Streptomyces collinus: one gene and its partner. The protein of the gene in region 1 interacts with the protein of each later gene in a pairwise test. Links are inferred from orthologs where the notes say so. Each region holds a gene or a part of one and is shown on either strand. Other genes may lie near its edges. The genes, in order: tsaE and rlmB.

What was found.
Region 2: the proteins of tsaE (region 1) and rlmB interact in binary tests that used the Escherichia coli proteins (3 or more experiments, as listed by UniProt). The link is inferred for Streptomyces collinus from one-to-one orthologs.

What each region holds. Positions count from the first base shown.
Region 1 is NZ_CP133771.1:5,365,363-5,368,670, reverse strand. What follows is about bases 214-3,210. They hold tsaE (tRNA (adenosine(37)-N6)-threonylcarbamoyltransferase complex ATPase subunit type 1 TsaE), read right to left. Parts: upstream 1,973-3,210; coding sequence 1,454-1,972; downstream 214-1,453. Other genes in these bases: RFN52_RS24565 (alpha/beta fold hydrolase), read right to left, coding at 1,941-3,200; RFN52_RS24575 (hypothetical protein), read right to left, coding at 1,126-1,293; RFN52_RS24580 (hypothetical protein), read left to right, coding at 535-1,095; tsaB (tRNA (adenosine(37)-N6)-threonylcarbamoyltransferase complex dimerization subunit type 1 TsaB), read right to left, coding at 214-421. Outside these bases: more of tsaB, read right to left, coding at 1-213. UniProt on the Escherichia coli protein: Required for the formation of a threonylcarbamoyl group on adenosine at position 37 (t(6)A37) in tRNAs that read codons beginning with adenine.
Region 2 is NZ_CP133771.1:4,039,680-4,042,934, reverse strand. What follows is about bases 3-2,946. They hold rlmB (23S rRNA (guanosine(2251)-2'-O)-methyltransferase RlmB), read left to right. Parts: upstream 3-975; coding sequence 976-1,917; downstream 1,918-2,946. Other genes in these bases: RFN52_RS18205 (DoxX family protein), read left to right, coding at 2,046-2,946; cysS (cysteine--tRNA ligase), read left to right, coding at 3-856. Outside these bases: more of cysS, read left to right, coding at 1-2; more of RFN52_RS18205, read left to right, coding at 2,947-3,255. UniProt on the Escherichia coli protein: Specifically methylates the ribose of guanosine 2251 in 23S rRNA.

The DNA of each region.
Region 1 (3,308 bases):
CGGGCCGGTCCACGGCGGGGTCGGTGACCCGGGTGCGGGAGTCGGCGTAGCGGGCCCAGTACACCTCCTTGCGGCGGGCGTCGGTCGCTACGACGAACGGGCCCTGAAGGTCGGCGGCGCAGGCGAGGCCGTCCAGCGTGCACACGCCGTGCACGGGGACACCGAGCGCGAGTCCGAAGGTCTCCGCGGTCATCAGGCCGACGCGCAGCCCGGTGTACGGTCCCGGACCGATCCCGGCGACGATCCCGGTGACGGCGTCGAGCCGCAGACCGGCCTCGGCGAGCACCCGGTCGATCGCCGGCAGCAGCAGTTCCCCGTGGCGCCGCGCGTCGACCTGACTCGACGAGGCGATGACATCGCGTCCGTCGTGCAGTGCGACGGTGACAGCGGGCGTGGCGGTATCCAGAGCGAGCAAGAGCACGCAAACAGCCTACGGCTCCCCGGGGCCCGGCACTGCCGCGCCTGCCGGGTCGCCACATGCTGCTACGGTCACCTACCGTCACGACAGGGATGCACGACGTGAGGTGAACGCGGGTGGCAGCTAGCAGCTCGGGAATCGTGGCCGGGCTCACCGCCGCGGCCCTGGCGACGGTCGGCTACCTCGCCCACGAGGCGGCCGAGACCCTTCCGGCCGGCATGGGCAGGGCGGCGCAGACGGGCGCCGTACCGGCGGCCGGTACGTCGAAGGCACCCCAGGTCAAGGGGGATTCCACCGCACTGCCCCCCGAATCCGGCAAGGGCGCCCGGGTCGTCTACTCGCTGCGCGGGGACCGGGTGTGGCTGGTCGCCGGGGACGAGGCGGTCAGCCGCACGTTCGAGGTCGAGCCGAGCGCGGTGGACCCGGCGCCGGGCAGCTACTCGGTGACGTCCCGCTCGAACGCGGTCACCGGCTCCGACGGCGTCCCGGTCGAGCACGTGGTGCGCTTCGCCAGTGTGGACGGCGTGGTCATCGGCTTCAGCGCGGCCGTGGGCGGCCAGACCGCCCCCGCCCCCGACCCGAAGGTCCGCACGGGCGGCATCCGCGAGTCCCGCGCGGACGGCGACGCGATGTGGACGTTCGCGACGATCGGCCGCCGGGTCGTGGTCGTCCGCTAGGCGTGTCACCGACGTCCCGGGACAGCGCGCCTAGGCCGCTTCGCGGTGCGCGGAGGTCCGCTCGGAGAGTTCCGGCTCGGGAGGGCGCGGCGGCGCGGAGATCAGCGCCGCTGCCCGGCCCGCCGCCAGCAGGTCGTGCATGGACACCCCGGCGACCGCGAACCGCTGCGGCTGCCCCTTGCTCTCTGTAGCCGACATGGACGCCTCCCGAAGGGCCGGGGCCAACGAAGTTAGGTACACCTAACTACGGACTGGATACCATGTGACCACGCGCGAGACACCGAGCGCAACATCTTGCCGACGTCTTGTCGGAACGTTCATCGAATGACCGCACACCGGGACCCCGGGGCACGCGGACTCACGCGACAAGGAAGCTCAGGTCCGCCGTTGCCCAGCGTTCCCCCACACCGGTGAGGGTCATCTGCCGGACCTCGTCGGTCGTGTCGCCCACCGCCCGGTGGATCACGACCTGGAGCCGGTCCTCGGTCAGTTCCTCGACCTTGCCCTCGCCCCACTCCACGACGACCACGGAGTCGGGCAGCGAGACGTCGAGGTCGAGGTCCTCCATCTCGTCGAGGCCGCCGGAGAGCCGGTAGGCGTCGACGTGGACCAGCGGCGGCCCGTCGCCCAGCGAGGGGTGCACCCGGGCGATCACGAACGTCGGCGAGGTGACGGCCCCGCGCACGCCGAGCCCCTCGCCCAGCCCACGGGTCAGCGTCGTCTTGCCCGCGCCGAGCTCTCCGCTGAGCATCACCAGGTCACCGGCGCGCAGTACTTTCGCGAGCCGGCGGCCCAGCTCCCGCATCTGCTCGGGGGACGTGACGACGATCTGGACGGAGCCGGGCTCAGCCGGGCTGTGCGGTGCTGGTGCTTCCATAGCCCTTCACGGTAGCCCCTGCGGGCACGGCACCCGTGCGGGTGAGCAGGTCGGCGAGGCGGTCGGTGACCACTTCCGGGTGTTCCAGCATCACCAGGTGGCCCGCGTCCGGCACCAGCACCAGCTCGGCGTCGGGGAGCAGATCGGCGATGGCCTCGCTGTGCTCACTCGGCGTGACCAGGTCCTGCACCCCGGCCAGGACGAGCAACGGCAGGTCGGTGAAGTGGACGAGCGCCTCGGTCTTGTCGTGGTCGTTGAACGCCGGGTAGTACTCGGCGACCACGTCGATCGGCGTGCTCTCGATCATCCGCTCGGCGAACCGGGCGACGGCCGGGTCGACGTCCCGGGAGGCGAACGAGTACCGCTTGATGATCCCGGCGAACAGGTCCGCGGTCGCCCGGCGCCCCTTCTCCACCAGCTCGGCCCGCTGCCCCAGCGCCTTCAGCACCCCGGGCAGCACCCGCCGCACCGCGTTGACCCCGGCGACGGGCAGACCGTAGTTGACCTCGCCGAGCCGCCCCGAGGACGTCCCCACGAAGGCGACCCCGACGACCCGCTCCCGGATCAGCTCGGGGTATTGGTCGGCCAGCGCCATCACCGTCATGCCGCCCATGGAGTGCCCGACGAGCACGAGCGGTCCCTCGGGGGCGGCCGCGTCTATGACGGCCTTCAGGTCCCGGCCCAGCTGCTCGATGGTGACCGGCTCGTCGTCCCGCGTCTGGGCCACGCCCCGCCCGGACCGGCCGTGGCTGCGCTGGTCCCAGTGCACGGTCCGTACGACGCCCCGCAGGGCAGCCCGCTGGAAGTGCCAGGAGTCCTGGCTGAGGCAGTAGCCGTGGCTGAAGACGACGGTGACGGGGGCCGGGGACTTGCGGCCGAAGAGCCGCCGGCGGCGTGGGCCGATGGCGGCGGGAGCGGCCTCCTCGTCGAGGTCGTCGACCTCGTAGTACAGCTCCGTGCCGTCGTCGGCGAACGCCTTGCCGGGCATGCCGCGCAGCGAGCCGTACGGCCCCGCGGAGTCCAGGGCGAGCCGGGCCTTCTGGCGCATGCCGCGGCCGACCGTCATCCGCTCCAGGGCGACACCGGCGGCCGCACCCGCGGCCACCACGCCTATCGCCACGCCGGCGATGCCGGTCGCCCGGCGCCAGCCCCCCGCGGCCCCCGCGGCGGAGACCGCGACGGCCGCCGAGGCGACGTCCGCGACGACCTCCGCACTGCTCTCGCTCACGTGCCGCTCCTCTTCGCCGGGTGCTGGTCGGGTGGCTCACCCGGTCGAGTGAACCGGGGGGCCGGATAGTGCTGCTGTTGCCAGGGTGCCTGGTGTTCGTCGCGTGAC
Region 2 (3,255 bases), 1.3 Mb from region 1 along the record:
CATGTGGAAGGCCACCAAGCCCGGCGAGCCCGACTGGGAGACGCCCTGGGGCCGCGGCCGTCCCGGCTGGCACCTGGAGTGCTCGGCGATGGCCCACAAGTACCTCGGGACCGCCTTCGACATCCACGGCGGCGGCCTCGACCTGGTCTTCCCGCACCACGAGAACGAGATCGCGCAGGCCAAGGCCTACGGCGACGAGTTCGCCCGGTACTGGGTGCACAACGCCTGGGTCACCATGAGCGGCGAGAAGATGTCCAAGTCGCTCGGCAACTCGGTGCTGGTCAGCGAGATGGTCAAGCGCTGGCGGCCCATCGTGCTGCGCTACTACCTCGGCACCCCGCACTACCGCTCGATGATCGAGTACAGCGAGGAGGCACTGCGCGAGGCCGAGTCGGCGTTCGCGCGGATCGAGGGCTTCGTGCAGCGCGTGGTGGAGAAGGCCGGCGTCGTCGAGCCCGCCCCCGAGGTGCCGCTCGCCTTCGCCGAGGCCATGGACGACGACCTGGGCGTGCCCCAGGCGCTCGCCGTGGTGCACACCACCGTCCGGCAGGGCAACAGCGCGCTGGCCGCCGACGACAAGGAAGCCGCGGTGGCCCGGCTCGCCGAGGTCCGCGCGATGCTCGGCGTGCTCGGCCTCGACCCGCTGGATCCCCAGTGGGCCGGGGAGGGCGACCGCGGCGAGGACCTGCACGGCGTGGTCGACACGCTCGTGCGCATGGTCCTCGACCAGCGCGAGGCCGCCCGGGCCCGCAAGGACTGGCCCACCGCGGACGCCATCCGCGACCAGCTCGGCCAGTCCGGTCTGGTCATCGAGGACAGCCCGCAGGGGCCGCGATGGAGCCTCGGCCCGCGCTGAGACAAGCCCCACGGGCTGCCCGACTGTGCCGCCCGGGCCTCCGGGCGGCACACTGCACAGAGACAAGAGCCGTACACACAGACGTACGTACGCATCACTTCACGGAGACAGGTAGCTCAATGGCCGCGAACAACCGCCGCATGTCCGGCAAGAAGGGCGCGCAGGTCGGCAGTGGCGGCCAGCGGCGCCGGGGCCTGGAAGGCAAGGGCCCGACCCCGCCCGCCGAGATGCGCAAGGGGCACAAGAAGAACCGCGTCGCCAACGCCAAGGCGAAGCAGGCCGTGCGCCGGCCCACCGTGCGCGGCCGGGGCGGCAAGGGCACGTCCGAGCTGGTCGTCGGGCGCAACCCGGTCCTGGAGGCGCTGCGCGAGGGCGTCCCGGCGTCCACGCTCTACGTCCAGCAGTTCATCGACAACGACGAGCGGGTGCGCGAGGCCCTCCAGGTCGCCGCCGAGCGCGGCGGGATCAACCTCATGGAGGCCCCGCGTCCCGAGCTGGACCGGATGACCAACGGGCTCAACCACCAGGGCATGGTCCTCCAGGTCCCGCCGTACGAGTACGCCCACCCCGAGGACCTGGCGTCCGCCGCCTACGACGAGGGTGTGGACCCGCTGATCGTCGCCCTCGACGGCGTCACCGACCCGCGCAACCTCGGCGCGGTCGTCCGCTCCGTCTCCGCCTTCGGCGGTCACGGCGTGGTCGTCCCCGAGCGCCGTGCGGCCGGTATGACGGCCGGTGCCTGGAAGACGTCCGCCGGTACGGCGGCCCGCACCCCGGTCGCCCGCGCCACCAACCTCACCCGGACCCTGGAGGCGTACAAGAAGGCCGGCATCACGGTCGTCGGCCTGGCCGCCGACGGCGAGGCCGAGCTCGGCGAGCTTCCGGCGCTGGACGGCCCGGTCGTCATCGTCGTCGGCAGCGAGGGCAAGGGGCTGTCCCGGCTGGTCGGGGAGACCTGTGACGTGCGGGTGCGGATCCCGATGCCGGGCGGCGCCGAGTCGCTCAACGCCGGTGTGGCGGCGGGGATCGTGCTGTACGAGGCGGCCCGCCGACGCCACTGAACAGGCGTCCGGAACGTCACCCGTGCGGGGTAATTCCGGTGTCACCGGGGCGAAGAGGACAAGCTTGACGGGGTCCGGACAGATCCGGCGGGTCAAAGCAGTGTCCTAACGCGACGTCACTCGGTTAGATGAGTGTGGACACCAGAACACCCCGCACACCCACGGTGGACCGCTCGTCGGGACTCGACGACGCTCCCGCGCTGAGCATGGTGAAGGTGCCGAGCGACCCGGCGCAGGTCATCGTCAATCACGCGAGTTTCCGCGTGCAGTTGGGCGTCTCGACGCGTCGCGTTCAGTCCCCCCGGGTCGCACGGCACCTGACCGCCACCGAGGACACCGCCCGCATCCCCCAGGTGGGGGGCGGGGCGGACGGGGCCACCGCTCGCCGCCGGCCCGTGGTCTGGAGCGGCAGATCCGCCCCCGACGACACCGGCGCGCACCGGCTCCTGCAGGCCGCGCGGCACGAGAGCGTCCGCCACGCCGACGAGTCCGGCTCCGACACCGGGGCCACCCAGGTCATCTCCCGTGTGGGCCCGGGCTACGACGACCCCGGGTACCCGGGCGCGGGCTACGGCGGCGCCGGCTACGAGGACAACCTCGCCCAGACCGTCGAGACCCCGGTCGTCGGCCCCCAGCGCACCCACGAACCCGCCGACGGCACCCGGCTGCTGCCGCCCATGCGTACCGTCGGCAGCGCCTACGACGAACCGGCGTACGGCGAACCGGCCTACGAGGACGACGATTTCGAGGAGTCCGCCCCCGGCGCGGACGGCACCGGGCGCCGGGCCAAGCGGCACGGCGACGACCCGGCCCGGCACGCCTACTACCCGGGCCGCCGGATGAACCTCGCCGTCGTCCTGCTTCCGCTGCGCGTCTTCCTCGGCTTCATCTCCATCTACGCCGGCATGGGCAAGCTGTGCGACCCCGTCTACTTCGAAGGCGGCAAGCGTGGCTCCATGGTCAAGTGGCTCAACACGCTGCACCCGTGGGAAGTCGCCGAGCCGCTGCGCCAGTTCGCCCTGGAGCACCCGGTCGGCGCCGGACTGGTCATCGCCTTCGCCCAGGTCATCGTCGGCGTCCTGACGGTGCTGGGCTGCTGGCAGCGCGTCGCCGCCAGCCTGGGCGCCCTGCTGTCGGCCGCGCTGCTGGTCACGGTCAGCTGGAAGAGCGTCCCCGCCTACGAGACGCCCGACATCATCTACCTCGCCGCCTGGTCGCCGCTGATCATCGCCGGCGCCCCCGTGTATTCCGTCGACGGCCGTCTGGCCGACAGCGCCTGGCGCCGTCTCGGCCCCCGCGCCGACATCTGGGACCTGCGCCGCTACGTGCTGCGCCGCG